One region of the Nonomuraea sp. NPDC003214 genome, then DNA from elsewhere that is predicted to be linked to it. Evidence: riboswitches for the same ligand, from Rfam matches in the RefSeq annotation. Region 1 holds a riboswitch; the other holds the start of a gene.
The links. A riboswitch is a leader RNA that binds a small molecule or an ion and turns the genes downstream of it on or off. The one in region 1 is predicted to bind glycine.
Positions count from the first base shown of each region.

Region 2: it holds a riboswitch for glycine, as region 1 does, so the genes downstream of both, gcvT (glycine cleavage system aminomethyltransferase GcvT) here and gcvP (aminomethyl-transferring glycine dehydrogenase) in region 1, are expected to answer to the same signal.

Region 1 is NZ_JBSFSX010000006.1:276,603-292,181, forward strand. Features, by position in the region: gene gcvP (aminomethyl-transferring glycine dehydrogenase) at 1-2,654, opposite strand, end outside; glycine riboswitch at 2,821-2,913, opposite strand; gene ACWDXC_RS20385 (MerR family transcriptional regulator) at 3,151-3,771, opposite strand; gene ACWDXC_RS20390 (bifunctional nuclease family protein) at 3,919-4,389, opposite strand; gene ftsR (transcriptional regulator FtsR) at 4,496-5,122, opposite strand; gene ACWDXC_RS20400 (FHA domain-containing protein) at 5,146-5,658, opposite strand; gene ACWDXC_RS20405 (mannose-1-phosphate guanyltransferase) at 5,896-8,400, opposite strand; gene ACWDXC_RS20410 (CDP-alcohol phosphatidyltransferase family protein) at 8,405-8,986, opposite strand; gene ACWDXC_RS20415 (GNAT family N-acetyltransferase) at 9,406-10,167, opposite strand; gene ACWDXC_RS20420 (phosphoribosylanthranilate isomerase) at 10,323-10,916, opposite strand; gene ACWDXC_RS20425 (hypothetical protein) at 11,062-11,505, opposite strand; gene ACWDXC_RS20430 (response regulator) at 11,566-12,264, opposite strand; gene ACWDXC_RS20435 (histidine kinase) at 12,261-13,862, opposite strand; gene ACWDXC_RS20440 (class I SAM-dependent methyltransferase) at 13,991-14,608, shown strand; gene ACWDXC_RS20445 (acyl-CoA dehydrogenase family protein) at 14,608-15,579, shown strand, end outside.
Region 2 is NZ_JBSFSX010000001.1:173,794-189,372, reverse strand. Features, by position in the region: gene ACWDXC_RS00880 (response regulator transcription factor) at 1-642, opposite strand, end outside; gene ACWDXC_RS00875 (sensor histidine kinase) at 654-1,835, opposite strand; gene ACWDXC_RS00870 (2-hydroxyacid dehydrogenase) at 2,119-3,048, shown strand; tRNA gene ACWDXC_RS00865 (tRNA-Leu) at 3,169-3,253, opposite strand; gene bcp (thioredoxin-dependent thiol peroxidase) at 3,395-3,868, opposite strand; gene ACWDXC_RS00855 (DUF3618 domain-containing protein) at 3,994-4,323, shown strand; gene ACWDXC_RS00850 (amino acid deaminase/aldolase) at 4,377-5,570, opposite strand; gene ACWDXC_RS00845 (DUF6286 domain-containing protein) at 5,736-6,335, shown strand; gene ACWDXC_RS00840 (hypothetical protein) at 6,332-6,835, shown strand; gene ACWDXC_RS00835 (L-serine ammonia-lyase) at 6,878-8,254, opposite strand; gene gcvH (glycine cleavage system protein GcvH) at 8,307-8,696, opposite strand; gene gcvT (glycine cleavage system aminomethyltransferase GcvT) at 8,693-9,778, opposite strand; glycine riboswitch at 9,813-9,908, opposite strand; glycine riboswitch at 9,909-10,006, opposite strand; gene ACWDXC_RS00820 (hypothetical protein) at 10,099-10,932, shown strand; gene ACWDXC_RS00815 (M28 family peptidase) at 10,994-12,355, opposite strand; gene ACWDXC_RS00810 (M4 family metallopeptidase) at 12,432-14,744, opposite strand; gene ACWDXC_RS00805 (LysR family transcriptional regulator) at 14,845-15,579, opposite strand, start outside.

The sequences.
Region 1 (15,579 bases):
ACCGCCTCGGCGGTATGCGGGGCGTTGCGCAGAGGGTTGTCCGACTTGTCGTAGTCGCCGGACGCCACCTTGGCGATCTCGCCGCGGATGGCGATCATCGCGTCGACGAACCGGTCGAGCTCGTTCAGGTCCTCGCTCTCGGTCGGCTCGATCATGAGCGTGCCCGCGACGGGGAACGACATGGTCGGCGCGTGGAAGCCGTAGTCGATGAGGCGCTTGGCCACGTCGTCGACGGTGACGCCGGTCTCCTTGGTGATCTGGCGCAGGTCCACGATGCACTCGTGGGCCACCAGCCCGCCGCGCCCGGTGTAGAGGACGGGGTAGTGCGGGGCGAGCCGCCTGGCCAGGTAGTTGGCCGACAGGATGGCCTGCTCGGTGGCGGCGGTCAGGCCCTCGGCGCCCATCATCCGGACGTAGGCCCACGAGATCGGCAGGATGCCGGCCGAGCCGTACGGGGCGGCGGAGACGGGGCCGACGGCGCTGCCGTCGCGCAGCGGGTGGCCGGGCAGGTAGGCGGCCAGGTGGCCGCGTACCGCGACGGGGCCGACGCCGGGGCCGCCGCCGCCGTGCGGGATGCAGAACGTCTTGTGCAGGTTGAGGTGGGACACGTCGGCGCCGAACTCGCCCGGCTTGGCCAGGCCGACGAGCGCGTTGAGGTTGGCGCCGTCGACGTACACCTGGCCGCCGGCCTCGTGCACCTTGGCGCACACCTCGGTGATGCTCTCCTCGTACACGCCGTGCGTGGACGGGTAGGTGACCATGATCGCGGCGAGCCGGTCGCGGTGCTTGCCGATCTTGGCGTCGAGGTCGGCGAGGTCGACGTTGCCGTCGTCGTCGCAGGCCACGACGACGACCCGCATGCCGGCCATGACGGCGCTGGCGGCGTTGGTGCCGTGCGCCGAGGACGGGATGAGGCAGACGTCGCGCTCGGTGTCGCCGTTGGCCCGGTGGTAGGCGCGGATGGCCAGCAGCCCGGCGAACTCGCCCTGGGAGCCGGCGTTCGGCTGGATGGAGACGGCGTCGTAGCCGGTGACCTCGGCCAGCCAGCCCTCCAGCGTCTCGATCAGCTCGCGGTAGCCGGCGGCCTGGGCCTCGGGCGCGTACGGGTGGATCGCGGCGAACTCGGGCCAGGTGATGGGCTCCATCTCGGTGGTCGCGTTCAGCTTCATCGTGCAGGAGCCGAGCGGGATCATGGAGCGGTCGAGCGCGATGTCCTTGTCCTGGAGCTTGCGCAGGTAGCGCAGCATCGCGGTCTCGGAGCGGTGCTCGTGGAAGACCGTGTGGGTCAGGTAGTCGGACTCGCGCAGCAGGGCGGCGGGCAGCGCGTCGGCGGCCTCCCCGGCGGGCTCGACGCCGAACGCCGCCCAGACGGCGGCCAGCTCGGCGGCGCCGGTCTTCTCGTCGCAGGAGATCGAGACGTGGTCGTCACCGGCCTGCCACAGGTTGACGCCGCGCTCGGCGGCGGCGGCGACGACCTCGGCGGCGCGGCCGGGCACGCGGGCGAGCACGGTGTCGAAGAACTCGCCGTGCACCACCTCGACGCCGCCCCGGCGCAGCCCCTCGGCCAGGGTGGCGGCGTGGCGGTGGACGCGGGCGGCGATGCGGCGCAGCCCGTCGGGGCCGTGGTAGACGGCGTACATGCCGGCGATCACGGCGAGGAGCACCTGGGCGGTGCAGATGTTGCTGGTGGCCTTCTCGCGGCGGATGTGCTGCTCGCGGGTCTGCAGGGCCAGCCGGTAGGCGGGGTCGCCGTCGGCGTCGACCGACACCCCGACGAGGCGGCCGGGCATCTGCCGCTGCAGCCCGTCGCGTACGGACATGTAGGCGGCGTGCGGGCCGCCGAAGCCGAACGGCACGCCGAACCGCTGCGAGGAGCCGATCGCGATGTCGGCGCCGAGCTCGCCGGGGGCGGCGAGCAGCGTGAGCGCGAGCAGGTCGGCGGCGGCCACGACGAGCGCGCCCGCCTCGTGCGCCCGCCCGGCCACGGCGCGGAAGTCGCACAGCCGGCCGGAGGCGCCGGGGTATTGCACGAGCACGCCGAAGCACTCGGGCAGCTCGCCCTCCAGGTCGCTCTCCACGAGCGTGATGCCGAGCGGCTCGGCGCGGGTGGCCAGCACCGCCTTGGTCTGCGGGAGGGCGTCGGCGTCGACGACGAACACGTCGCTCTTCGCCTTGCCGGCGCGCCGGGCCAGCGTCATGGCCTCGGCCGCGGCGGTGGCCTCGTCCAGCAGGGACGCGCCCGCGACGGGGAGGCCGGTGAGGTCGGACACCACGGTCTGGAAGTTGAGCAGCGCCTCCAGGCGGCCCTGCGAGATCTCCGGCTGGTAGGGCGTGTAGGCGGTGTACCAGCCCGGGTTCTCCAGCAGGTTGCGGCGGATGACGGCGGGCGTGACCGTGTCGTGGTAGCCCAGGCCGATCATCGAGGTGAGGACGCGGTTGCGGCCGGCCAGGGCGCGCAGCTCGGCGATCGCCTCGGTCTCGCTCGCGGCGGCGGGCAGCTTGAGCCGGTCCTTGGCCCTGATGGACTCGGGGACGGCGACGGCGACCAGGTCCGCCACCGATTCGAAGCCGACGGCCTCGAGCATGCGCTGCTGCTCGGCCGCGGACGGGCCGATGTGCCGGGCCGAGAACGGCGGTGCTGACAGATCTGTCATGGAGATGCCTCCCGAGGCTTTGGAGACCGGCGCTGGGCGCGGGCGAATGCCGGATCTCCCCCTCTGTCACCGCGCGCTAGTCATCGCGACCTGAGAGCTTCGCCCCGGCAGGGCTTGCACCGTCGGTGAAGCGCGCCTGGCGGGCGCACCTGCTTTCCAGAGTTGCCTCACCCGAGCGGTACGGGATGCCTGAGAGATTCCGGGGAGGGTTGCTCCTTCGGCGCCCCGGGCCAGCCGGGGTCTCTCCCGCACGGGGTCGACAGCATGTCCCAGATTACTACGCCTTGTCCGGCAACCCCACCGCAGGCGGCCTGATGCGCACGCCGGGAGAGTCGCTCCCCGTCACCCGGTGATTCCCGTCACCCGGTGATTCCCGTCACCCGGTGATTCCCGTCACCCGGTGATTCCCGTCACCCGGTGATTCCCGTCACCCGGTGTTCCCCGTCGCCCCGTGCTCCGCGCTCACCCGTAGGTCGCGGTCACCTGTGCGTCGTGGTCACCCTGTGCGCCGTGCGCGGCGCCGCCGGGCCAGCTCGTCAGCGGGATGGTCGGCCGGGACGGTGTCCGCGACCGCCGCGCGTTCCCCCGGCAGCTCCGCGAGGGAGCCCTCGACCTCGCGCCAGACCCGGCCGAGCGCGATGCCGAACACGCCCTGACCGCCCTGGAGCAGGTCGATCACCTCGTCGGCCGAGGTGCACTCGTAGACGCTGACCCCGTCGCTCATCAGCGTGATCTGCGCGAGGTCGGCGACCCCGCGGTCACGCAGATGCTGCACGGCGGTGCGGATCTGCTGGAGGGAGACTCCCGTGTCGAGCAACCGCTTGACGACCTTGAGGACCAGGATGTCGCGGAAGCTGTAGAGCCGCTGCGATCCCGAGCCCTGGGCGGCTCTTATCGTGGGCTCCACCAGTCCGGTGCGCGCCCAGTAGTCAAGCTGCCTGTAGGTGATGCCGGCCGCCGCGCAGGCCGTCGGCCCGCGGTATCCGATGTCGTCGGGAAGCGTGGCGGGCTGCTCGTCGAAGAGCAGACCCTGCTCCCCGGCACGCTGCCGCGCGCTCTCGCGCCGCACCGGATCTTCCTGGCCGGCCGTCTTTCCCTCGCCGCTGCTGACCGCCACGCGGACCTCCGGCTTTCTCTCATCCCGCGGCCTGATCTGGGGGTTCGTAAAAGGCGACCGCGGGTTTCACTTGCACCGTAGGACCGTGACCATGCTCAGTCAACGATCCGGCTCGGCGCGTCGTGAAGCGTAAATGCACTGAAATACCTACCCCGCCCTGCCGAAGTCCTCGGGAGAGATCGTGTCAAGGAACTCCCTGAACTTCTCCACCTCGTCCTCCTGGTCGTCCGGGATGATCACGCCGGCCTCCTGGACCACCTCCTCGCTGGCGAAGATGCGCGCCCCGGTGCGCAGGGCGAGCGCGATCGAGTCGGACGGCCGGGCGCTCACCTCCACCCCGTTGGAGAACACGAGGTCGGCGAAGAAGATGCCGTCACGCAGCGCGACGATGTTGACCGCGCGCAGGCCCACGCCGAGCGCGCTCAGCACGTCCCGGAACAGGTCATGGGTGAGCGGCCGCGGGGGAGGCTCCTCCGCCTGGGCCAGGGCGATGGCCGTCGCTTCGGTCATGCCGATCCAGATCGGCAGGAACCGCTCCCCGTGTGCCTCCTTGAGCAAGACGATCGGTTGATTTGTAGGCATTTCTACGCGAACGCCCACGACCTCCATCTGCAACACGGGCTGCTCCATATTCGACTGGCCGGTGACCCGGCACAGGTCATCGCTGGTCCGCTTCTGCAATTCAACGTAACACCCGGCGAGCCCTGAATGTCCCGCGGGCCGCTCATCGCCCCAGAACGCTCCGCACACCCGTGCGCAGCAGCGCCGCGTGCAGGTCGAGCAGCAGAGCCGACAGCTCCCTGGCCGTCTCGTCGGCCTCCCCGATCGCGCCGGGCGCCCGGCGTTTCAGGATCGGCGCCACCGTCTGCTCCACCAGCCCCGCCTCGCGCTCGGCCGCCGCCCGGACCGCCCGCAGATGGCGGGCGTGCAGGCCGAACCTGGCCAGCGCGCCGACGCTGCGGGCCACCTTCAGCGCGTCCTCGTCGTAGCGCCTGGCCTTGGGCGCGAGCAGGCCGTAGTCCTCCAGCTCGGTGAGCGTCTCCTCGTCGATCCCGGCGGCCTCCAGCAGCTCGGCGCGGCTGAGCCGGACCTCCTGCTTGTCCTGGAGGGCGCGCGGGCGGCCGAAGCCCTCCGCCATCTTGTCCTTGATCACCCGCAGCGGCAGGTAGTGGTCGCGCTGCTCGGTGAGGATGTAGCGCAGCTGCTCGACGTGCAGGTGGGTGAACTTGCGGAAGCCGGACGGGGTGCGCTCGGGCTCGATGAGCCCCTCGCCCTCCAGGAACCGGATCTTGGAGACGGTGACGTCGGGGAACTCGCCCTGCAGCAGGGCGAGCACCTCCCCGATGCTCATGTGCGAGCGTGCCGCCTGCGAACTCATGTGCCGGCGGGTGTCCGCATCAGGAACAGGAGCCGGAACTTGCCGATCTGCACCTCGTCGCCCGAATGGAGCGGAACCTCCTCGATGCGCTCGCGGTTGACGTAGGTGCCGTTGAGGCTGCCCACGTCGCGCACCGAGAACTGGCCGCCGCGATGGCGGTAGAACTCGACGTGGCGGCGCGAGACCGTGATGTCGTCGAGGAAGATGTCACTCTCCGGATGGCGGCCGGTGGTGGTGAGGTCCTTGTCGAGTTTGAAACGGCTGCCCTGGTTGGGCCCCCTGGTCACGGTCAGCAGCGCCGTGCCGGGCGGAAGCTGCTCGACCAGCGCCCGCTCGGCCAGCAGCATGTCACCGGTCTCTGCCTCGTACGCCTCTATTCCCGCGACGGAGATCGTCGATGTGGTATCCCCTGAGACCTCGGGTCTGGTCAACGGTGACCCACAACGGGAACAGAAACGGGCATCCTCGGGGTTGGCGTGCCCGCACTGCGTGCAGTAGACGCTCGGCATCGATCGGCTCGGCCTCCTACCGCGAAGACGCGGCAACGGTGCTCGGGGCGCGCCTCGCTTCGCTCTCAAGATTTTGCGAATGCCGCAACTTACGCTGATCAGCGGCAAAGGTCAAGGCGGGGCGCTGGACGACAGGCTGGACGCTGACAAAGTTACCGCCGCCCCCGCCCGAAGGTCCATGCCGCCGCGCCTTTCCAACATTACGATCTTGCCCGCCATCCCGACAAATCACCGGGATCAGGTGCTTGCCCGCTCCACCACGCGCGCCCAGCGCTCCAGGAGGAGCTGCGCGGTGTCGACGTCTGCCGCCTCGGCCCACAGGTGGGTGACCGGTTCGGTGGCCGCGGGCAGGATGAGCACCCAGCTCCCGTCCTCCCCCGCCACCCGCACGCCGTCGGTGGTGTCGACGCGGTGGCCGTCGCGGGCGGCCTCGGCGGCCTCGATGACCGAGCGCATGACCGCGCCCTTGACCGCCCACTGCGTCGGGATCGCCCGCCTGAGCAGGTTGACCTCGGGGATGCGGGCGTCGATCTGGCTGAGCGAGAGCCGGGTGCGCGCGACCAGGCCGAGCAGGCGCATGAACACGGCCAGGCCGTCGAGCGCCGGGCTGAACTCCGGCACCACGAAGCCGCCCCGGCCGTCGGCCGCGAAGATCATGCCGGGCCCGGCGGCGGCCGAGGTGAGGGCGTCCACGGCGGTCGAGGTCCACTCCACCTCGACGCCGTGGAAGCGGCACACCTGCTCGGCGACGCGGGTGGTGGTGACGGGCAGCGCCACCCGCCCGCCGCGCCGCTCGGCGGCCACCAGGTCGAGCACCACGAGCAGGGCCCGCTCCTCGCCGATGAGCTGGCCCATCTCGTCGACCAGCGCGATGCGCTCCCCCACGGGGTCGAAGCGGACCCCGAAGGCCGCCCTGGAGGAGCTGACGAGCTCGGAGAGGCGTTGCAGGTCACGGCGGCGCTCGGCGATCGTCTCCGTGGGCGACAGGTCGTCCAGGACGGCGTTGACCGTCAGCACCTCGATCCCGGCCCGGCCCAGCAGCCGGGGCAGCACCAGCGACGAGGTGCCGCCCGCGCAGTCGACGACCACCTTCATGTCCCGTACGCCCGTCATGTCCACCCGGCGCAGCAGCTCGTGCGCGTAGTCCTCGACGGCCCTGGCCGGGTAGGTGAGCTCGGCGATCTCGCCGGGGAAGGCGCGGCGGAACTCCTGCCGGGAGAAGACCCGCTCCAGCTTGCGCTGCGCGGCCGGGGGCAGGTCGGCGCCCCGGTCGTCCATGATGACGATGTCGACGCTCTGCGGGTCGCCGGCCGTCGTGCGGATCGCGATGCCGCCCGCCGCCGTGCCCCGGGTGGCGTGGAAGCGGGCCACGGGCAGGGGGGCGGCCTCCAGGTCCAGCACGTTGATGGCGCTGGCGGTCAGCGCGCCGATCACCGCCCGCTTCAGCGCCCGCGCGGCCAGCGAGGAGTCGCGCGAGGTGACGACGTTCGCGCCCTTGCTCAGCGTGGTCGCGTACGCGCTGGCCAGCCGTACGCACAGCTCGGGGGTGATCTCCACGTTGACCAGGCCGCTGACGCCGCGCGGCCCGAACAGGCTGCGCTGGCCGCGCGACTCCCAGATGACGCTCGTGTTGACGACCGCGCCCGCCTCGATGGTCTTGAACGGGTAGACCCGCACCCCGCTGGAGACGTACGCCTCGGGCTCGATGACGCACTCGTCGCCGACGACCGCGTTCTCCTCGATCCGGGCGCCGCTCATCACGTCGGTGCTCTTGCCGATCACGCAGCCGCGCAGGTGGGTGCCGGGGCCGAGGTAGACGTTGTCGTGCACGATCGCCCGGTGCAGGAACGCGCCCTCGCGCACCACCGCGTTGTTGCCCAGGACCGTGTACTCGCGCAGTTCGGCGCCCGCCTCGACCTTGGCGTACTCGCCGATGAACAGCGGGCCCTTGAGCACGGCGTCGGGCTCGACGGAGGCGGAGGCGGCCACCCAGACGCCGGGCGAGACCTCGAAGCCGCCGATGTCCAGCCTGACCTTGCCGGTCAGGGCGTCGGCGTGGGCCTTGAGGTAGCTCTCGTGGGTGCCGACGTCCTCCCAGTAGCCGGCGGCCACGTAGCCGTAGATGGGGGCGCCGCGCTCCAGGAGGCGGGGGAAGACGTCGCCCGACCAGTCGACGGGCTCGCCGGCGGCCACGTGCGCCAGGACCTCGGGCTCCATGACGTAGACGCCGGTGTTGACGGTGTCGGAGAAGACCTGGCCCCAGGTGGGCTTCTCCAGGAAGCGCTGCACCCGGCCGGACTCGTCGACGATGATGATGCCGAACTCGAGGGGGTTCGGGACGCGCTTCAAGCCGATGGTGACAAGTGCCGAATTTTCGCGATGAAAGCGGACCATGTCGGATAAGTCGATATCCGTCAGGGCGTCGCCGGAGATGACCAGGAAACGATCGTCATGTAACCGGGCAGCGGCGTTCTTCACGCTGCCCGCCGTGCCGAGCGGCACGTCCTCGGTGGCGTACTGGAGGCTCATCCCGAGCTCGTCGCCGTCGCCGAAGTAGTTGCGCACGAGCGCCGCCAGGAACTGCACCGTCACCACGGTCTCGGTGACGCCGTGCCGCTTGAGCAGCCGCAGGACGTGCTCCATGATCGGGCGGTTGACCACGGGAAGCAGGGGTTTGGGCTGGTTGGCCGTCATCGGACGCAACCGGGTGCCCTCACCGCCCGCCATGACGACCGCCTTCACCCGATCACTCCTTCGTGGTCGCGGTTACGAGCCGGCGCACCTGTATCACATACAACACGCCTGCCCACCAGTACAGGCCCGTTCCCCAGAGCGCGAACGCCCACCCGACAATGCGGGTTATATCGGCATACCACCCGTCATGGGAGGCAAGGAAGAGCAGAGGGAAGGCGTACATGAGGTTGAACATGGCTGCCTTGCCCAGAAAATGCACTTGAAGTGCCTTATAGCCATGTTTGCGAAGTACGGGGATGAAACACGCGACGAAGAGTTCCCGTGCCAGGATCACGGCCGCCAGCCACCACGGGATGACCTCCCGCACGAGCAGCGCCAGGATCGTCGCGAACACGTAGAGCTTGTCGGCCGCCGGGTCGATGATCCGGCCCAGCTTGCTGGTCTGGTTGAACGCCCGGGCGATCTTGCCGTCGAGCCAGTCGGTGAAGCCGGCCACCGCCAGGATCGCGATGGCCCACCCGTCCGCCTTCGGGCCCAGAACCAGCCAGAGGAACACGGGCACGCCGAGGAGGCGCAGGAAGCTCAGCAGGTTCGGAACCGTCCAGATTCGGTCCTCGGCGGAAGTTTCACTCACGCCCCAGACCCTACTGCGTCAAACTTCCTGCCCAGCGGCCCCCGATCCCCCGATTCCCCACCTCAGGGTCACCCCCGGCAGACGGCCGGACGGCGGCTCAGGGCCGACAGGGGGTGGGGCGGCCGCATCCCCCGATCCCACCTCAGGGTCGCCCCCGGCAGACGGCCGGACGGCCCGCCGGGGCGCCTCAGGGTTCTCGGGGGCGGGGCGGCGGCATCCCCCGATTCCCCACCTCACGGCCACCCCTGGCGAACGGCCGGACGGCCCGCCGGGGGCACCTCGGGGTTTCTCGGGGGCGGGACGGCGGCATCCCCCGATTCCCCACCTCACGGCCACCCCCCGGCGGACCGCTCGCTCGGCGGCTCAGGGGGCGACAGGGTACGGGGTGCCGGAGGGGCGTTCCGGGCTCAGGGGTGCCGCTACGGGGTCTTCAGGAAGGAGTGCGTGCGCCCGGCCGTCTCGAAGCCGAGGCGGGCGTAGAAGTCCTTGGGCCAGTCGGCGGCGTCGGCCAGCAGGAAGACCAGGTCAGCCTCCGCCGTCTCGGCCAGCAGCGAGCGCATGAGGGCGCGGGCGTGGCCGTTGCCCCGGTGCCGGGCCAGGGTGACCAGGCTCTCGATCTGCGCGACGCCATCCTGCGCGTACAGGTCGGCGTACGCGGCCAGGCCGCCGTCCGCCGCCCGTACGCCCCGGAACCCCACCCGGTCGGCGCCCCGCAGCCGGGTCTCGATCCGCCGCGCCAGCCCGTCGACGACCTCCTCGGACGCCTCCGGCAGGGTCGCGCGCCAGCCCTCCCGCACCACCGGCAGCAGCTCGGCCACCTCCAGGCGCTCGGCCTCGGGCGGCCCGGCCGGCGGGGCGCCGCGGAAGACCATCACGAGGTTCTCCTCGTGCTCGTACCCGGCCGCCGCGAACGCGGGCGCGAAGGCCGCGCCGAGCGCGTCGTCGTCCACGTTGACCTGCCGGTGCTCCCTCCCGCCGAGCACCCGCTCCGCCGCCTCCAGCACCGCGCCGGGGTCGTCACCGGCCCACACGACGAGCTTGTTGTCGTCGTACGAGCCCGGGTAGCGGTCGTCGAGCACCGCGAACCCGCCGGGCACGTCCACGACCCGCGGCGCCCGCCGCCGCGCGAACCCCCGCACGAACTCCAGCGCCCGCCGCAGCTCCACGTCCTCTCGGCCCATCTCCGGCCCCTCCGTCACTCGGTCGTCGAACGTCCGGCCCTCCCGGGGATCCGGGCAGGCGGCAGGAAACCCGGGCGCCCGTACGCGCTCCGGGACGGCTCTGGCGTGACCCGTCGGCCCCGAGGGCACTCGGGGTGCCGGGGTGCTCGGGGTGGTCAGGCGGCGGCGCGGGAGGCCGCGAGGAAGGCCTCGATGAGGGCGGAGTCCTTCACGCCCGGGGCGGTCTCGACGCCGCTGGAGACGTCCACGCCCCAGGGGCGGGCGGCGGCGACGGCCTCGGCGACGTTGGCCGGGTCGAGGCCGCCCGCGAGGAGCCAGTGGCCCGAGGGGCGGTCGCGGACGGCGGCCCAGTCCCAGGGCTCGCCGGAGCCCGGCCGGGGCGCGTCGACGATGAGCATGGTCTCGTCGAAGGCGCCGCAGCGCAGGTCGGCACTGGCGTCGACGGCGCGGACGAGCGTCAGGCCGAGGTCCTTGAGCGCGGTGAAGTCGCCGTGCGGGTGGCGGCCGTGCAGCTGGATGCCGCGCACGCCGGCGGTGAGGGCGGCGGCCCGCACGGTGGCGGGGTCCTCGCCGCGGAAGACGCCGACGGTCAGCACGTGCTCCGGCACCAGGGCGGCCAGCTCGGCGGCCCGCTCCGGGGTGACCTGGCGCGGGCTGCGGGTGAGCACGAAGCCGATCGCGTCGGCGCCGGCCTCGACCGCGGTGGCCACGTGCTCGGGCTCACTGAGACCGCAGATCTTCACATACACACCCCAAACCCTAGCGGAGAGGAGGGGAGACACCCCAAACCTTGACCGACCGGCGGGGAGACACCCCAAACCTTGACGGGCGGCGGGCAGACACCCAGACCCTGGCGGGCCGGTCGGAGGACGCCCCGATCCTGGAACCAGGGGGTTAGCGGCGGCGGGAGGCGGTGGGGGACCAGGACCAGAGCAGCATCGCGGTGACGAGGCCGAACAGGACCACGCCGCTGGGCAGGTGGGCGCCGAGCCACAGCCAGGTGAAGTGCTGCCCCATCCCGACGACGAACAGCGCGACGCTGGCCAGGGCGGGCCAGCCGGCGCCCCGGCCGGGCCGCCAGACGAGCACGGCCAGGACGATCTGGACGAGCGCGACGAGGTGGACGACGAGCCCGGCCATCACGTGCGCCTCGGCCATGGCGCCGTCCGAGGCGACCGCCTGGCCCGCCAGGGAGGCGGCGACCAGCAGCGACGCCGCCTGGGCGACGACGGCCACGCGGAGCGCGTACAGCAGTCCCGGGGACACCCGGCCGCCCGCGGGGGCCGGCCCGGGGCGGGCGCCCGCGCGCGGGGTCGTGTCGTAGGTGGAGTCGGACATGGCGATCCTTCCGATCGGTGGTGAGAGCAGAAGGATCGCGCCCGCCCCCTCCCCCGGTCGTCAGCCTGACGGGCTACCCGCCGGTCCGCCACGCGGCGGACGGACGGTGCGGAAGGAGGCGTCGACGAGGCCGGCGCGGTGCGCGACGACGGCGGCCTGGATGCGGTTGCGCAGGCCGAGTTTCTCCATCGCGGCGGCGATGTGGGTCTTGACGGTGGTGACGCCGACGTGCAGCTCCTCGGCGATCTCGGCGTTGGACAGGCCGGTGCCGACGAGGGCGAGCACCTCGATCTCGCGTTCGGTGAGGCCGCGCGGGGCGGGGGCGGCGGCCTGCTCCTCGGCGTCGAGGAAGCGGTCGACGACGCGGCGCAGCACGGAGGGGGCCAGGAGCTGCTCGCCGGCGTGGGCGCGGCGGACGGCGTCGACCATGCGCTCGGGCTCGTCGTCCTTGACGAGGAAGCCGACGGCGCCGGCTCGCAGGGCCGCGTACACGTTGGAGTCCTCGGCGAACGTGGTGAGGACGACGATGCGGGTGGACGGCCGGGCGGCCAGGACGCGGCGGATGGCCTCCAGGCCGTCGACGCGGGGCATGCGCAGGTCCATGAGGATGACGTCGGGCAGGTGGCGTTCGGCCAGCCGGACGGCCTCGGCGCCGTCGTCGGCCTCGCCGACCACCTCCATGTCGCTGTTGGCCTGCAGCAGCATCCGCACGCCGGCGCGGACGAGCACCTGGTCGTCGGCGATGAGGACGCGGATCACGCGTTGCCCCTGGCGGCGGGCAGGCTGGCCGCCAGGAGCCAGCCGCCGTCCTCGTCGGGCCCGGCGGTGAGGGTGCCGCCGAGGGTCTTGACGCGCTCGCGCATGCCCGCCAGGCCGCGCCCGGAGGAGGGCAGCCGTTCGATGCCGGTGGGCGGGCGTCCGTTGCGGATCTCGACGGCGAGGCTGTCGCCGTCGGCGCGGACGCGGACGCGGACCTCGGTGCCGGGTCCTGCGTGTTTGAGCACGTTGGTGAGGCCTTCCTGAACGATGCGGGCCGCGGAGGTGCGGGCGAGCAGCGAGGTGTGGTCGGTGGCGGGGTCGAGGTCGAGGTCGACGAGGAGCCCGGCGGCGGACATCCGTTCGGCGGCCTCGCGGACCACGTCGGCGGGGTCGGCGAGCAGGTCGGGCTGGCGGTCGGGGTCGCGCAGCAGGTCGATGAGGCCGCGCAGGTCCTCCAGCACCTGGTGCCCGGTCTCGCGGATGTCGGTGAGGGCGTCGGCGACGGGCCCGTCGGGTGCGGTGTAGCGGGCGGCGCTGGCCCGCAGCACCATGGCGCCGACGTGGTGGGCGACGATGTCGTGCACGTCGCGGGCGATGCGCTCGCGTTCGGCGAGCTGGTCGGCGCGGACCTGCGCCACGGTGAGCCGGGTGGACTCCCGTACGCGCAGCCGTTCGGCGGCGGCGGCGGCCTGTTTCATGCCCAGGTAGCGGCCGATGGCGACGGGGGTGATGACGAGGGCGCAAAGCACGGCGGCGCGGAAGCCGGTGACCTCGGTGCCGGGCCCGACGACGGCGATGGCGGCGAGCAGGCAGGTGGCCAGGTAGGCGACGACGGTCCAGGTCCAGGAGGCGACCCGCATCGCGAACACGCCGAGGGCGATGAGCGTGAGCACCAGGCAGCTGTTGACGACCTCGGGCAGGTAGCTGTCGGCGGCGACGAGCACGATGCCCTGGAGGAGGAAGACCAGGCCGGGCAGCCGTCTGGCGACGCCGAGCGCGAGCCCGGCCCCGACGGCGAACAGGCCGATGACCCAGGCGGGGTGGCCGCCGCTGTGCCAGCTCGTCCAGGTGCTGAGCACGGTCTGGGCGACGCCGCCGGCGGCCAGGAGCACGTCGGGGGTGACGTCGCGGTGTTCGAGCTCGCCTATCGAGCCGCGCAGGTAGCCGCCGACGATCACGGGGAAGACGGTGATGCCCGCGGCGTACATCAACGAGGTGCTGGTGAAGGCGATGCCGGGGTCGGCGAGGTTGAGCCCGGTGGCGACGCCGCTGGCGGCCATCGCCATGATCACCGATCGCCAGCCGGCGCTGTAGGCGGTGACGCCGACGGCGACGAGCAGCAGCACCTGGGCGGTGTTGGAGCTGAAGGCGTCCATCCGGTCGGTGCAGATCAGCGCGACCGACAGCCACAGCGCGGTGGGCAGCGGACAGCGCCGCACGAACCCCATGGGCGCGCCGACCAGCAGCGCGAAGGGCCCGACCGTGTATGCGGGCGGCAGGTCGCCGATCCGCGCCTGGCCGGACATCAGCAGGTCGAGGCTGACTCCGGCGGCGGCGAGGAGCAGGTCGAGGGGCGCGCCACGCCAACGCCAACTCATGCGTCAAAGGTATCCAGGTGGCACTCGTGGACAGTCCTCCCGGCGGAGGATGGCTTCTCCTCCTACTGGCCGGATCCCCGGCCCGATGACGGACTCCCGTACACGATCTTCGCACTTACCGTCGGTGCATGCCCAACGACAGCGCACTGTTCCTCGGTCAGTTCCTGCGTGCCCCGGCGACCATCGGCGCGTTCGCGCCCAGTTCCCAGCGGCTGGCTTCGGCGGTCTGCGCGCCGGTGCCCGAGCGCGGCGAGCCCACCGTCGTCGAGCTGGGACCGGGCACCGGCCCGTTCACGGCGGAGATCCAGCGCCGGCTGGCCGGGCGGGGGCACCACCTGGCGGTGGAGCTGAACGAGCCGATGGCGGCGCTGCTGGCCGAGCGGTTCCCGGCGGTGGACGTGGTGCACGGCGACGCGGCGGAGCTGACCGGGCTGCTGTCGCAGCGCGGCCTGCGGCAGGCGGACGTGGTGGTGAGCGGGCTGCCGTGGGCGGCCTTCCCGACGGAGCTGCAGCTCGCGCTGCTGGGCGCGGTGACGGCGGCGATGAGCCCGGCGGGGGCGTTCACCACGTTCTCCTACATCCACGCGATCCCGATGAGCTCGGCCCGCCGGTTCCGGTCGCTGCTGTCGGAGCGGTTCGAGGAGGTGGTGGCGGGGCGCACGGTGTGGCGCAACGCTCCCCCGGCGTTCGTCTTCCACGCGCGGCGCCCTCGCCCGCCGGCAGAACTTCCTTCTACGATGATGTGATGAACTTCACCCTCCCCGAATCCGCGCTGGCCGTGCGGAGCGGCGTGGCCGCCATCTGCTCCCGCTACGACCTGGACTACTGGCAGCGCTGCGAGAGCGACAAGCGCTGGCCGCAGGAGGTGTGGGACGAGCTGGCCAAGGGCGGCTGGCTGGGGCTGGCGGTGCCGGAGCGGTTCGGCGGCGGCGGGCAGGGGCTGCTGGAGCTGGCGGTGGCGACCGAGACGATCGCGGCCTCGGGCGCGGCGGGCGGGTCGGCGTTCACGTACGTGCTCACGCCCGGGTTCGGGGCGCTGACGCTGAGCCGTCACGGCAGCGCCGAGCAGCAGGCGGAGCTGCTGCCGTCGCTGGCGACGGGCGAGGTCGAGACGTGTTTCGCGCTGACCGAGCCGGACGCCGGGTCCAACGCGCTGGCGATCACGACGTCGGCGCGCCGCGACGGCGGCGACTACGTGATCAACGGGCAGAAGATCTGGATCACCGGGGTGCAGCGGGCCACCTGGATGCTGCTGGTCGCCCGGACGATCCCGGCGGCCGAGGCGCGCCCGCGCAGCGCCGGGCTGACGGTGTTCCTGGTGAACGTGCCCGAGGCGGTCGCGGCGGGGACGCTGACCTACCGGCCGATCCCCAAGATGGGCGCCAACACCACGCCGTCCAACCTGGTGTTCCTGGACGGCGTGCGGGTGCCCGCCTCGCGGGTCGTGGGGCGGGCGGACGAGGGCGCGGCCGTGCTGTGGGACATCCTCAACCCCGAGCGCGTCCTGCTGGCCGCCTCGGCGCTGGGCGGGGCCGAGGTGGCGCTGCGCGTCGCGGTCGACTACGCCAGGCAGCGCGAGGTGTTCGGCCGGCCGATCGGCGCCAACCAGGCCATCGCGTTCCCGCTGGCCCAGGTCAAGGCGAAGATCGAGCTGGCCCGCCTGATGATCTACAAGGCGGCGTGGTCGTTCGACCGGCGGCTGCCGTGCGGCACCGAG
Region 2 (15,579 bases), on a different contig from region 1:
CGGCCGATGCGAGGGCACCACGAGCCCGGCCTCGTAGGCGTAGACGACCACCTGCGCCCGGTCGCGCAGCCCCAGCTTGGCCAGCACCCGGCCCAGATGCGTCTTGACCGTCGCCTCCGCCACCTCCAGCTCGGCGGCGATCTCCAGGTTGGAGCGGCCGCGCGCCACCATGAGCAGCACCTCGCGCTCGCGCGGCGTCAGCTCCGTCGCCGCCGCGGGCTCCTCCGTCGGCAGGAACGTGGCGAACCGGTCGAGCATCCGCTTCAGCGTCGTCGGCGCCATCACGGCCTCGCCCGCGTGCACCGACCGGATCGCCGTCACCAGCTCCGCCGTCGGCACGTCCTTCAGCAGGAACCCCGACGCGCCCGCCCTGATCGCCGCGAACGCGTACTCGTCGAGGTCGAACGTGGTCAGCACCAGCACCTTCGGGCCGGTGATGTGCTTGATCGCCTCGACGCCGTCCATGCGCGGCATCCGCACGTCCATCAGGACGACGTCCACCTCGACCGTGCGCAGCACCTCGATCGCCTGCTGGCCGTCGCCCGCCTCGGCCACCACCTCGATGCCGGGCTGCGCGCCCAGCACCATGCGGAACCCGGCCCGCAGCAACTGCTGGTCGTCGACCAGCATGACCCGTATCATCCGCCGCTCTCCTAAGCCGCTTTCGACTCGGCCGTGGGCAGCCGCGCCAGCACTTCGAACCCGCCACCCGCGCGCGGCCCGGCCGTGACCGCGCCGCCGTACATCGTGACCCGCTCCCGCATGCCCACCAGCCCGTGGCCGCCCGTCTCGGTGGCCGGGGCGGCCGCGCCGCGGCCGTCGTCCGTCACCCGCACGACCAGCTCGGGGCCGCTGTAGCGCAGCTCGACCTGCGCGCGGACGCCCGGCCCGCCGTGCTTGAGCGCGTTGGTCAGGGCCTCCTGGACGATCCGGTAGACGGCCAGCTGCTTGCCCTCGGTCAGCTCGGTGCGCCGGCCCGTGACCCGCAGCCGCGCGGGCACGCCCGCAGCCCGCACCAGCTCGTCGAGCTGCGCCAGACCGGGCTGCGGCGTGTAGTCGGTGCCGCCGTCGTCCTGCCGCAGCACGCCGACGAGCCGGCGCATCTCGGCCAGCGCCTCCCGGCCGGTCCTGGAGATCGTCCGTACGGCCTGCCGCGCCTGCTCGGGGTCGCTGTCGATGGCGTAGCCCGCGCCGTCGGCCTGCACGACCATGACGCTCACGTTGTGCGCCACCACGTCGTGCAGCTCCCTGGCGATCCTGGCCCGCTCGGCGGCGGCCGCCATCCGGGCCTGCTGGTCGCGCTCGCGCTCGGCGCGTTCGGCGCGCTCCTCCAGCCCCTCCAGGTAGCGGCGGCGCGTGCTCGCGTACAGGCCGGTCAGCCAGAGCGCCATCACGAAGATCGTGCTGGTGGTGAACATGCCCAGCGTCGGCGTGTCCCACTGCACCAGCGCCAGGAACACGCCCAGCTCGGCCACCATCAGCGCCGCCAGCGCCCACCGGAACGCGCACTGGTAGACCACCGACCACAGCGCCACCAGCACCGCCATGTTGGCCGGCAGCACCTCGATCTGGGCCGCCCACTGCGCGAAACTGACCAGCGACACCACGGCGAACACCGCCAGCGGACGCCGCCGCCACAGCAACGGCAGCAGCAGCGCCAGCGTCAGCACCGCGTAGACGGGCGCGTTGAGCGGCGGCAGCGACCCGTCGGGCGCGTAGGTCAGATAAGGCACGACGGGCAGCAGGCACAGCAGCGCGAGAGGAGCCACCCGCAGGGCGTCCATCAGCTTCACATGGCGCCTCGACCACGCCCGTACCCTGCCGAACACAACCATCACGATACGTAAACCCGGGAGTGGGGCGGCTCAGCCTTGAGAGTGAAGTACGCCTACGACCCTGGTCTTACACGGCTCCGGTCTTACGCGGGTCTTACGGCCCGGCAGGCAAAGTAGTCGTCGGGAGCACCCTCTGGGGTGAGTAAAGGGAGAGATCGTGATGGCGATCATGATCGCGAAGCCGGGTCGCGCGGAGACGAGGAAGCTCCGCGCGACCCGATCCGCTTGCGGGCCGCTGGGCTAGAGTCTCCCCCGGCCGAAAGATCCGAGACCGGGGACCCGCATGTCAGCGCACCACAACCGTCCGCAGGACCTCGTCGTCCTGGTGCCCGAAGAGCGCGGCCGCGCGGCCCTGTCCGCCGTCACCGGCCTGCGGCCCCTCCTGTACGACGTCGGGGCCCCGTTGCCGCCGGGAGCCGCCGAGGCCCGCGCGATGGTCGTGCCCTCGCGCCCGGTCGACCGCGTGCTGGCCCTGATCGGCGAGCTGCCCGGGCTGCGCCTCGTCCAGACGCTCAGCGCCGGCACCGACCAGTGGCAGGGCCGCCTGCCCGCCCACGTCGCCCTGTCCAGCGCCCGGGGCGCCCACGGCGCGGCGGTCGCCGAATGGGCCGTCGCCGCCCTCCTGTCCCTCTACAGGGACCTGCCGGGCTTCGCCGCCGACCAGGCCGCCGCCCGCTGGCGTCCCCGCATGGCCGAGTCGCTGGCGGGCAAGCGCGTGCTCGTGCTCGGCGCCGGTGACCTCGGCACGCAGCTCCGCGTCCGGCTGGAGCCGTTCGGCGCCCGCGTCACGATGGTGGCCCGCCGCGCCCGTGACGGCGTGCGTGCCCTGGACGACCTGCCGGGCCTGCTGCCCGCCCACGACGTGGTGGCGCTCATGCTCCCGCACACCCCGGACACCCACCACCTGGCCGACAAGCGGTTCCTCGGCCGCATGCGCGACGGCGCCGTCCTCGTCAACGCCGCCCGCGGCCCCGTCGTCGACACCGACGCGCTGCTCGGCGAGACCCGCTCCGGGCGGCTGCGCGCCGTCCTCGACGTCACCGACCCCGAGCCGCTGCCCGGCGACCACCCGCTGTGGCACACGCCGGGCGTCATCATCACCCCGCACGTCGCGGGCACGGTGCCGCAGGCGGACGAACGCTCGTGGCAGGTCGCGGCCGACCAGCTCGCCCAATTCGCCCGGGGCGAGCGGCCCGCGAATCTGGTCGGCTGACGCCATTTCGTTCGCGTCCGTATTTCGGGGTGCCGCCGTGCCGAATAACCGGCCGGGTTTCGGCGCATCGCATTTCCGGGCGAACACATATCGGCCAATTGCCGGACGGTGTCATTGATGTGCGGGCGGGGGGACTCGAACCCCCACAGTGTCTCCACCAACAGGACCTAAACCTGCCGCGTATGCCTGATTTCGCCACGCCCGCGCAATCCCGCCAAAGGCGGGCCGTGAATAGTTTAGCGCTCCGGCCACGCACCGGTGCCACGTCACCTACCGGCACGGACAAGGCGCGGTGCGTGTCAATTCGCCCCGAGCGGGCTCCCGGATCGGAGCCCGCGGGGAGTGGTCAGGAGAGGCCGAGCTTCTTCTTCAGGCTCGCCACGTGCCCGGTGGCCTTCACGTTGTAGAGGGCCTGCTCGATCTTGCCGTCGGCGTCGATGACGAACGTGGAGCGGATGACGCCCACGACTTCCTTGCCGTAGAGCTTCTTGGTGCCGTACGCGCCGTACGCCTTGTGGATTTCCAGCCCCGGGTCGGACAGGAGCGGGAAGGTCAGCGCGTCGCGTTCGGCGAACTTGGCGAGCTTCTCCGGCTTGTCCTTCGACACGCCGAGGACGACGAAGCCGTCGGCGGTGAGCTGGGCGAGGCTGTCGCGGAAGTCGCACGCCTGCTTCGTGCACCCGGGAGTCATCGCGGCGGGGTAGAAATAGAGGATCACCCGCTTGCCTCTGTAGGCGTCGAGGGAGATCTCGTCGCCGCCGGCGGCGGGCAGCGCGAACTCGGGGGCGGCGTCGCCGGGGGCGAGCCTGGTCTCGGTCATGGGTCCTCCAGGAGTTTCTCCAGGAAAACCTACCTGGCCGCCCGCCGTGCCGTACGGCGTGCGGACCTGACAGACTGATCAGGACATGTGAGGGCACGGGCAGGAGCGCGGCCGAGAGGAGAGTCATGGCTGACACCGATCCCGATGAGCTGGAGCGGCGCATCGCGCGGACGCGGGCGGAGCTGGCGCAGACGGTCGACGCGATCGCCGACCGGGTGAGCCCGAAGCGTGTGGCCGAGCGCACGGTGGCGGATGTGAAGTCCCGGGCGGGGAGCCTCGCGGCTTCGGTGAGCGACGCGCTGGGGATGTCGCCCCGGCCGGTGGAGTTCGGTGACGACCCCGACCGGCTGTGGGACGACGAGGCGCCGAGCCTGGCGCCGGTGCTGATCGGCGTGGGCGCGGCGCTGGTGATCGGCGCGGCGGTGGTCCTGTGGCGCCGGCGTCGCCGCCGCTGACCCGTTCCTGGGGGCTCCGGCGTCGCCGCCGCTGACCCGTCTTTTTGGGGCCTCTAGAGGAAGGTGCGGCCCTCGCCTCTGTAGGTGGGGACGGTCTCGGTGAGCGTGTCGCCCTCGACGAGGTGGAGGGCGTCGAAGCGTTCGCACAGCTCGCCCGACTTCGCGTGCCGGAACCAGACGCGGTCGCCGGTGCGCAGGTCCTCGGCGGGCGCGCCGATGAGCGGGGTCTGCACCTCGCCCGCGCCCTCGTCGGGCGCGTAGCGCAGGCCGGCGGGCAGGTAGGGCTGCGGCAGGCGGCTGGGGCCGGGGGCGCCGGAGGCGAGATAGCCGCCGCCGAGCACGGTGACGACGTCGCGCGCGGGCCGCCGCACGACGGGGAGCGCGAACAGGGCCGCGGGGTGGCCGCTGAAGCGGCTGTAGAAGTCGAACAGCCGGGGATGGAAGAGCCCGGACCCGGCGGCGACCTCGGTGACGGCCTTCTCGCGTACGGTGCGCTCGATGGAGCCGGTGCCGCCGCCGTTGACGAACTCCAGGTCGGCGACCTGGCGCACGGCGTTGACGATGCGGCCGCGGCGCACGACGAGCTCGCGGGCCGACAGGGTCTGCATGGCCTTGACGAGCCGGGCGTACGCGGCGCGGGCCTGGGGGGCGTCGCCGACGCCGGCGATCTGGGCCTCGTACGCGAGCAGCCCGGTCAGGCGGTAGCCGGGGCGTTTGGCGATGGCGGCGGCCAGGTCGGCAGCCTGGTCGGGCTCGCGGATGGGAGAGCGGAGCGCCCCCGCCCGAAATTTCCCACCAAAGGCCACAAATCCGGCGTCGATGTCCATACATATCCGGATCTCGTGGCGCGGGTGGACCCCCGCCACCGCATGGTCCATGAACGCCAGGTGCTCCGCCGAGTCCACCGTCAGCGTGATCGCCGCCGCGGCCTCCGCCGAGCCCGCCAGCGCGGCCAGCGCCCGCCGGTCGGCCGTCGGATAGGCCACCAGGATGTCGCCGAACCCCTGCTCCGCCAGCCACAGCGCCTCGGGCAGCGTGAAGGCCATCAGCCCGCGGAACCCGTCCAGGGCCAGCACCCGCTCCAGCACCGCCCGCGAGCGCACCGACTTGGTGGCGACGCGGATCGGCTTGCCGGCCGCCCGCCGCACCAGGCTGCGGGCGTTGGCGCGCAGCGCCTCCAGGTCGAGGATCGCGAACGGCGGCTCAAGAGCGGCCGTGGCCCGGTCGTAGCGCTGGCGGTCATCCATACCGGCAGCGTAATCCAGGTAAAACGGACACGGCAGGGGTGCGTGCCCCCGGCGGGCAACCACGGCATATCCGCCCATTGATCGCCGGGCCCGTAATGATCCTGCAAACGGGCGGCGGGGGCGCGGTCGAGCCGGTCGGGGACCCGTGTACCTCTGGTCGTTGTGATGACCACGCTCCAGCAGATCCTGCCCGGTGCGGCCGTCGCCGCGCAGGACACCCCGCTCCGCAGGTCCAACCGGGTGCTCAGACCCGCGCGCACGCCCGCCGCGGTGGCCGTGGCCCTGGTGCTGACGGCCGCGCTCGGGCTGACCTGCGCCGAGGTGGTGGCGTCGCTGATGGGCCGGCCGCTCGGCTGGGTGCCGGTCAACGAGGCCGCCGAGCTGGCGTCCGCCTCCTCCTGGAGCGAGCTGGACGCCGTCGCGGTGGCGCTCGCGGGCACGGGCGCGGTGCTGCTGCTGCTCGCGCTGCTGCCCGGCCGCTCCCGGCTGGTCCCGGTGGAGACCACCGACCCGCTGATCGTCATCGGCATCACCCGCTCGGGCCTGCGCCGTACGCTGCGGGCCGTCGCCCAGGAGGTGGACGGCGTGCGCCGGGCCCAGGTACGGCTGCGCAGGCGGCGCATCGAGGTCACCGTCGTGACCGAGGGGGAGAGCTCGGGCACGATGCTCAGGCAGGTCGGGAACGCGGTGGGCGACCGCCTGGCGGGCGTCGGCACGCTGGCCGCGGGCGAGGTCGTGGTGCGGCTGCGCAGGAGGGGGCTGTGATGCGGCAGTACGCGGGCAACCGGATCGGCCTGGCCGTCGTCGGCGCGGTGCTGCTCGTGGCGGGCGGCTACGCCTGGCTGCGCGGCCACGACAAGCTGGCGGGGCTGCCGCCGAAGGCCAAGGTGCTGCCGGAGCGCACCGCGCGGGCGCTGGCCGAGCAGCCGTGGGCGCTGTGGGTGGTGGCGCTGGTGCTGCTGGTGCTCGCCCTGGTCACGCTGCGCTGGCTGCTGCTGAGCCTGGGCTGGGGGCGCTACGGCTCCCGGTCGGGCACCGGGACGGCGATGCTCTGCGTGGGACTCAAGGACGTGGACGGCCTGGCCAGGGCCGGGGTGCGGGTCGTCGGCGAGGGGGCCAGGCTGCGCATCGGCCTGACCTGCCCGGCGGCCACGGACGTCGGCGCGGTCGTGGCCAAGCTGGACCGCGAGATCGTCAGCCGCATCCGCCGCGAGGTGCGCGACGACGACCTCGGCGCCGTCGTCCGCATCCACGTCCGGCGCTGAAGCTGAACGACCGCGCCGGTCACCACGCCGGTCACCGCGCGTTCAGCACTCGATGACGTTGACCGCGAGGCCGCCGCGCGAGGTCTCCTTGTACTTGTCGAGCATGTCGCGCCCGGTGTCGCGCATGGTCTTGATGGCCTTGTCCAGCGACACGTGGTGGCGTCCGTCGCCGCGCAGCGCGATGCGGGCGGCGGTGATGGCCTTGATGGAGGCCACCGCGTTGCGCTCGATGCACGGGATCTGCACCAGCCCGCCGATGGGGTCGCAGGTCAGGCCCAGGTTGTGCTCGATGCCGATCTCGGCCGCGTTCTCCACCTGCTCCGGGGTGCCGCCCAGCACCTCGGTGAGGCCGGCGGAGGCCATCGAGCAGGCCGAGCCCACCTCGCCCTGGCAGCCGACCTCGGCCCCGGAGATGGAGGCGTTCTCCTTGAACAGCACGCCGATCGCGGCGGCCGTGAGCAGGAAGCGGACCACGCCCTCGTCGTCGGCGTTGGGGGTGAAGCGGGAGTAGTAGGTCAGCACGGCGGGGATGATGCCGGCCGCGCCGTTGGTCGGGGCGGTGACGATGCGGCCGCCGGCCGCGTTCTCCTCGTTGACGGCCAGCGCGAACAGGGAGACCCAGTCCATCGCCTGGAGCGGGTCGCGCTCGGCCGACTCGGTCTGCAGCCGCCGGTGCAGGCGGTTGGCCCGGCGCTTGACCTTCAGGCCGCCGGGCAGCACGCCCTCCTGCGAGATGCCCCGCTGGACGCAGTCGGACATGACCTGCCACAGGTGCAGGATCCCGGCGCGGATCTCGGCCTCGGAGCGGCCGAACGCCTTCTCGTTCTCCAGCATGAGCGCGGAGATCGACAGGCCGGTGTTGGAGCAGTGCTTGAGCAGCTCCTCCGCCGTGGTGAACGGGTAGGGGAGCACGGTGTCGTCGGGCTTGATGCGGTCGGCCCCGGTGGCCTTCTCGTCCACGACGAAGCCGCCGCCGACGGAGAAGTAGACCTTCTCCCGCAGCTTGGCGCCCGACTCGTCGAACGCGGTGAAGCGCATGCCGTTCGGGTGCTCGGGCAGCGAGATCTTCCGCTCGAAGACGAGGTCCTGGCCCACGACGAAGGGGATCTCGCGGACCCCGTACAGCGTGACGGTGCCGGAGCCGCGCATGGCGGCCAGCCGCTCGTCGATGCTGTCGACGTCCACCAGCTCGGGCTTCTCGCCCGACAGGCCGAGCAGGACGGCCTTGTCGCTGCCGTGGCCCTTGCCGGTGAGGCCGAGCGAGCCGTACAGGATGGCCTCGACGCGCGCGGTGCGCTCCAGCAGGCCGTCGTCGTTCAGGCCGCGCGCGAACTTGTGCGCGGCCGCCATCGGGCCGCCCGTGTGGGAGCTGGACGGGCCGATGCCGACCTTGAAGAGGTCGAAGACGCTGATCGCCATTGACGCGCCTTTCGGGAGGGCCGGGGCCCGCTACCGGGCCCCGGCGGTGCTGTCAGGAGTCGCCCGAGGTGAGGGCGGTGTATTCCTCGGGCGTCAGCAGGTCCTTCGGGTCGCCGTCCACGCGCACCCGGAACATCCAGCCGTCGCCGTAGGGGTCGCTGTTGGCCAGCGACGGGTCGTCCACCAGGGCCTGGTTGATCTCGACGACCTCGCCGCCGACCGGGCTGTAGATCTCGCTCACGGACTTGGTCGACTCGACCTCGCCGACCGAGTCGCCCGCCTCGATGACCGACCCGGCGTCGGGGAGCTGCACGAAGACGACGTCACCCAGAGCCTCGGCGGCGAACGCCGTGATGCCGATCGTGACGGTGATCCCGTCGTCGATCCCGGCAACCCACTCGTGCTCCTTGGTGTAGCTCAGGTCGTCAGGGATGTTGCTCACTTGTTCCTCCTGTAGAAGGGCAGCTCAACCAGGTCCACGGGTTCTTGGCTGCCCCGGATGTCCACGGCCAGACCTTCACTGACCCCGGTGTCGACGTACGCCAGCGCGATGCACTTGCCCAGGGTCTGGGAAGGCGCCCCGCTGGTGACCTCGCCGACGACGGCACCGTCCTTGGTGACCGGGTACCCGTGACGGGGCACCCGGCGGCCCCGCGCGACCAGGCCGACGAGCCGGCGCGCGGGAGCGGTGTCCTTGACCGCCTCCAGCGCCGACCTGCCGACGAAGTCGCCCGGCTTGTCGAATTTCACCACCCTGCCCAGCCCCGCGTCGAACGGGGTCAGCTCCGCGCTCAACTCGTTGCCGTACAGGGGCATGCCCGCCTCCAGGCGGAGCGTGTCGCGGCTGGACAGACCGGCGGGCTTGATCCCGTACGGCGCCCCGGCCGACGTCAGGGCGTGCCAGAGCGGCACGGCGTCCTCGTTGGCCACGAACAGCTCGAAGCCGTCCTCGCCGGTGTAGCCGGTGCGGGCGATGAGCGCCTGGCGCCCGTCGACGACGCCGGGCAGACCGGCGTAGTACTTGAGCCCGGCCAGGTCGGCGTCGGTGAGCGTGGCGAGGATCTCCTGCGCGCGCGGGCCCTGCACCGCGATCAGCGCGTACTGCTCGGAGCGGTCCTCGACCACCGCGTCGTACGACTTGGCGCGGTTCTTCAGCTCCGCGTCGACCTTCGGGTAGTTGGAGGCGTTGGCCACGACCATGAACTCCTCGTCCCCGAGCCGGTAGACGATGAGGTCGTCGAGCACGCCGCCGCGCTCGTCCACGATCATGGTGTAGCGGGCCCGGCCCGTCGCCAGCGCCGACAGGTGGCCCACGAGCGCGTAGTCCAGCGCCTCGGCGGCCTGCGGGCCGGTCACGAAGATCTCGCCCATGTGGGAGAGGTCGAACAGCCCGGCCGCCTGGCGGACCGCGTTGTGCTCGGCGGACTCGCTGCCGTAGCGCAGCGGCATCAGCCAGCCGGCGAAGTCGGTGAGCGTGGCGCCGAGAGCCTCGTGGACGTCTCGCAGCGGTGTCGGTCGGGACATGGGTCGCACCTCAGGGCAGAGTCGGATGCCAGCATCCTCCCCCTCTGTCATCGATGCCTGAGAGCTTCGCCCGGGTTTTGCCGGACTTTCACCTTCGGCGAGGCCTACCGGCCTGCTTTCCAGAGGTCACCTCGGCCGTGCGGTCCTTTGCCTTGAGAGGTTCGCGGGGAGGGCTTGCTCCTTCAGGGGCCCTGACCGGCTGTCAGGGCGCTCTCCCGCACGGTTTCGTCGGTGATGTCCGCAAGCCTAGTGGGGTGACGGCGGTGTTGTCGCGCCCTGAACCGGGCGGACGCCGTACCCGTCGTAGAGGTATGAGACGGATGACCGCGTTCCTCGCGCTGGCGGTGGGCCTGGCGGCCTGCGGCGCCCAGGGCGGCGCCGCGCCCGCCGGGCCCACCGGCGCCACCGGGCCCACCGGGCCGCCCCCGCGCTACACGGCGACGGTGACCGTGCTGGAGGACGGGACGCACGGCCCGCAGATGTGCCGCGCGCTGCTGGAGTCGATGCCGCCCCAGTGCGGCGGCCCCGACGTGGTGGGCTGGGACTGGAGCGAGGTCCGCCACGAGTCGGCCGCGAGCACCCGCTGGGGCCTGTACGTGGTCACCGGCACCTGGGACGGCGAGCGGCTCACGCTCACCGAGCCGCCGCGCCCGTCCGAAGGAGGAGCGGACCGGCCGGACCGCATCGGGACGCCGTGCCCCGCCCCCGAGGGTGGCTGGAAGCCGGTCGACCCGGCCAGGACGACGATGGACGCCATGAACGAGGCCATCGCCAGGGCCGGATCGGCCAAGGAGTTCGCCGGCGCGTGGATCGACCGGCTCGACCCGGATGCGCCGGAGGAGGGCGAGGACCACGCCCGCGACGTCGTGCTGAACCTGGCCTTCACCGGCGGCCTGTCAGGCCGGGAGGCGTGGATCCGGGAGGTGTGGGGCGGCGCGCTCTGCGTCACCGGCGCGAAGCGGACGCGGGCCGAGCTCTACGGGATCCAGGAGCGGGTCATGGACGAGAAGGGCGTGCTGGAGGCCGCCACCAGCGAGACGCGCAACCGGGTGGAGGTGACCATGTGGCTGGCCACCCCCGAGCAGCGCGAGCGCCTGGCGGCCGCCTACGGGGACGCCGTCGTGGTGGAGGACGTCCTGAAGCCGGTCGGTTAGGTGGTGGCCGCGTGCGGGCCGGTCATGGCAGAGGCGGCCCGCACGCGGTGTCCAGGAGGGATCAGACGCGCGCCCACAGCGCGGGCACGTTGGTCGGCTCCCAGCCCGGCAGGCTGGTGTGCGCCTGCAGGCATCTGTAGCTGGAGCCCTGGTAGGTGACGACGTCCCCGGCCGCGTACGAGGTGTACGCCGCCCAGGTGCCGCCGCCCGTGTCGCCGGCCACGGTGAGCGAGAACGAGGCCGACCGGTCGGCGCTCGCCCCGTCGCCGTTGACGCTGATCGGGTAGGTGCCCGGCGCGGTGCCGGCGGTGGTGGCGATCGTGACCGTGGACGACTGGCCCGCGGTGATCGTCGCCGGGCTGAACGTGACGCTGACGCCGGCGGGCGCGCCGCTCGCCGAGAGCGTGACGCTCTGCGCCTGCCCGGAGCTGACCTGGGTGCTCACGGTCGTGGTGGCCGTGCCGCCCGGGTCGACCGACGCCGACGCCGGGTTCACCGAGATCGTGTAGTCGTCGGCGGGCGGGTTCTCCGAGCCGACCGCGAGCTTCCACAGCGCGTGCGCGATGGCGTCGGTGTTGCGGTCGAGCGCGGTGGTGTTGACGTTGGCCGGGTAGGTGTCGCACGCCCGGTGGTAGCAGCTGTCGAACGGCGCGTTCGCGGTGCCGCCCCACTTGGCCGCCTGGGCCGCCGTCTTGATCGCGCCCGCTCCGGTGGCCAGGCCGCCGACCCGCACCCCGGCGTTCTTGAACGAGGCGTGGTCGCTGCGCCCGTCACCTTCGCGGTCGGGGTCCGGCTGGACGCCGATCGAGGTGAAGTACTCGGTGAACGCCTGCCGCAGCGTGGCGTCGTCGTCGTAGACGAAGTAGCCGGCGTTCCTGGAGGAGATCATGTCGAAGTTCAGGTACGCCTCGACGCCCTGGGCGCCGCCGTTCTGCACGTAGTAGCGGGAGCCGACGAGGCCCTGCTCCTCCGCGCCCCACCAGCCGAAACGCACGTGCTTGGTGAGCGTCGGGTTCCTGGCGGCCAGCGTGAGCGCGACCTCCAGCAGCGCCCCGGAGCCCGAGGCGTTGTCGTTGATGGCCGCTCCGGCGCTGACGCCGTCGAGGTGCGCGCCGAGCATGAGAACCGGGCCGGCCGGACCGCCTCGCCAATCGGCGATCAGATTGCTGCCGCCGCTGAAGCTCTGCACCCGGGTGGTGTACCCGGCCGCGTCGAGCTTGCCCCTGATGTAATTCAGCGAGGCGGTGAAGCCCGGCCGGCCCGAGGCCCGATTGCCTCCGTTGGCGTTGGCGATCTGCTGGAACTGGGCCAGATGCGCCGTCACGTTGGAGATCGGGATGTCCGGGGCGGTCTCCGCGACGGCGTTGGCCGTCTGCGGCTGTAAGAAGGTCAGCGTCAGCGCGAGCGTCGCGACTGCGCCCATGGTGAGTTTCACGGTGTCCCGCCTGTCTGAGAAAAGGGGGGCGGCCACCCCGGCGTGGCCGCCCGGTCTTGAGGGGTCAGATCCGCTGCCAGAGAGCAGGCACCAGGTTCGGCTCCCAGCCGGGGAGGCTGGTGTGCGCCTGGAGGCATCGGTAGCTGGAACCCTGGTGGGTGACGACGTCCCCGGTCGCGTACGGGGTCCACGGAGCCCAGGCGTCGCCGCCCTGGTCACTGCCCACCGTCAGGGTGAACGTGGCCGTGCGGTCGACGCTTGCGCCGTCGGCGTTCAGCGTGATCGGGTACGTGCCCGGCGTGACGCTCGCCGTGGTGGCGACCGTGACCGTGGACGACTGGCCGGAGTTGATCGTCTGCGGGCTGAAGGTCACGGTGACGCCGGCGGGCGCGCCGCTCGCCGTCAGCGCGACGCTCTGCGCGTCGCCCGAGGTGATCTGGGTGGCCAGCGTGGTCGTGGCGGAGCTGCCCGGCTGCACCGACGCCGAGGACGGGGTCACGGTGACGGAGAAGTCGTCGGCGACCTCGCCGAGCTGCAGGTTGTAGGTCGCGGTCCGGTCCACGTCGGCGCCGTCGGCCGTCACGGTGATCGCGTGGGCGCCCTGCGGGCTGTTGGCGGAGGTGGTCAGCGTGAGCGTGGAGCTCTGGCCGGCCTGGATGGTGGGCGGGCTGAAGGAGGCGTTGACACCCGAGGGCAGCCCGCTCGCCCGCAGCGTGATCGCCTGCGCGGAGCCGCTGGTCACGGTCGTGCTGACGGTCGTGGTGGCCGTGCCGCCCGGCTGCGTGCTGCCGGAGGCGGGGTTCAGCGTCATCGAGAACTCGTTGCCCTGGTTGCAGGGCTGCTCTCCGGCCTGCGGGCGGACGTTGATGCCGTCCCACGCGGCCTTGACCACGTTGTACTCGGCGCAGCCGGTGTAGAGCGTCCTGGCGGCGTTCAGCGTGGCGACGCGGGCCTTGGCGTGCGTCCACGGCTGCGTCTTGGCGTTGAGGCCGGTCATGAAGATCTCGCCGGCCTTGCGGATGCCGATGCCGGTGATCGCGCCGCCGCCGTCACAGCGGGTGCTGGCGGGCTTGCCCGCCGGGTTGGTGCCCTCGGCGACCAGGTAGAACCAGTGGTTCTGGGGCCCGGCCGCGGCGTGCACCTCGGTGTTCGGGATCTGGGCGCTGTAGCAGTTGGGGTGGTTGAGCGCCTGCGGGTTGTACATGTTGCGGATCGGGCCGTTGCCGGCCAGGTTGACCTTCTCGCCGACCAGGTAGTCGGCCGGGTCGCTGGCGTTGTTGGCGTACGCCTCGGTCAGGGCGCCGAAGATGTCGCCGGTCGACTCGTTCAGGCCGCCGGCCTCGTTGCCGCTGCCGGCGCCGCCGCCGCCGGAGAACTGGAAGACGCCGTGCCCGAACTCGTGGGCGACCACGTCGATGGAGGTGAGCTGGGAGCTGCCGGCCTGGTTGCGGCCGAAGTTGGCGTAGGAGCCGTACCAGTAGGCGTTGACCGCCGACAGGCCCACGCGCGCCGGGTAGCCGCCGCCCTGGCCGTTGACGCCGTTGCGGCCGAGCCACTCGCGCATCATGTCCCACTGCTTCTGGGCGCCGTAGAGGGCGTCCACGCAGGCGGTCTCCATGTTGGTGCCGCTGCCGTTGCCCCAGGTGTCGGTGGTCTTGGTGAACGGCTGGCCGTTCTGCCCGCCGCACTGCACGCCGGGACGGTTCGGGTCGCGCATCGTGTAGGACGGCGTGGTGTCGATGGAGACGGTGCCGACGTGGTGGCCGTTGCCGGTGCCCGCCCTGACCTCGTCCCAGGAGTCGACGACCTTGCCGGTGCGCGCGTCCACGAACACGTGGAGGATGCTCGGGCGGTCGGCGGCGGTGACGACGACCTCCCAGGTGAGCTTCGGCGTCGCGGTGGCCGCGTGCACGACGAGCTTCGGCGTGGCGACGCTGGCCGCCTCGGTGCCGAGGTGCTTCCTGGCGGCGACGGCCGCGGCGGCCGCGGTGACGCGGGCCTTGACGCTCACGTCGATGGTGGCGCGCTGGCCGGTGGTGACCGTGTTGACGACCGCGCCGGACTCGTCGGTGCCCACGACGACGTCGCCGCCGTAGACGGGCAGGCCCTGGTGGGTCCGGGAGTAGGTGAGGAACTGCAGGCCGCGCACGCCGGTGACGGCGGACGAGAGCGTGAACTCGTCCTCCGCCGCCGCCTTGAGCGCCGCCGGCTCGGCGAGCATGAGGCTGGTCGCGGTGGTGAGCGCGTTGCGGCGTTCGTCCGGACTGGGGGGATCGGCCACCTGCATCGCCTGGGCGCTGGTGGCGCCCGCGAGCGTGCTGGTGATCAGGGCTAACGCGAGCGTGGCGGCAGCCCCCAACCTGAGTCTGGGGTTCACTCTCTGGCTCCTACGGGGGTGTGGAGTGGAAGAGCCCCGGCCGGCTGGGGTCACTCAAACCATGCCACCGCCAGTACGAAAACTGGTACCCAACATTTTCCTATAACGTCACGCTATGGCCATGATCGAGTGGCCCGTGGCGCTTCAACCAGGTCCGATAGGCGGGCGCCCGCACCGACTCCGCCCAGTACGTCTTCCGCACGGCCTGGACCAGGTCGGCCGCGGTCGCGGCGAGCGGGCCGCGGGCCGACCAGCCCAGCAGGTGCCGGAAGCGCAGCGGGGTCCCGGCCAGCGGGCGCAGCGTGACCCGGCCCCGGGGCGGCGCGGTCGCCTGGAAGAGGCCGACGCACCGGTCCTCGGAGATCAGGTCGAGCGCCACGTCGAGGTTGACGCCGTAGGACATGCGGGGCTCGAAGCCGCGTTCGGCGCAGGCGGCCCAGAAGTGCTCGCGCGGGCCCGCCTCGATCAGCGGCGGCAGCGCCCAGTCGGCGTCCGCCAGGTCGGCCAGCTCCACCTCCTCCTGCGCGGCCAGCGGGTGGTCGTGCGCCAGGCCCACGAACAGCGGCTCGGTGGCGACCACCGCGTAGACCGCGCCCTGCGGCGGCGACAGCTCGTGCCCCGGGTAGTCGTCCAGCGTGGCCAGCTCGATCCGCTCGGCGGCCAGCAGGCCGGGCAGCGGGTCCAGCGACTGCTCGGTGCGCAGACTGACGTCGGCGTCGGGGAGCAGCGTGCGCAGGCTCTTGGCCACGTAGATCGCCAGCCGGGTGGGCGCGCAGCCGACCCGGATGCGGGCGTGCCCGGCGGCCTCGGCGCGGCGCAGGGTGTCGCGTTCCAG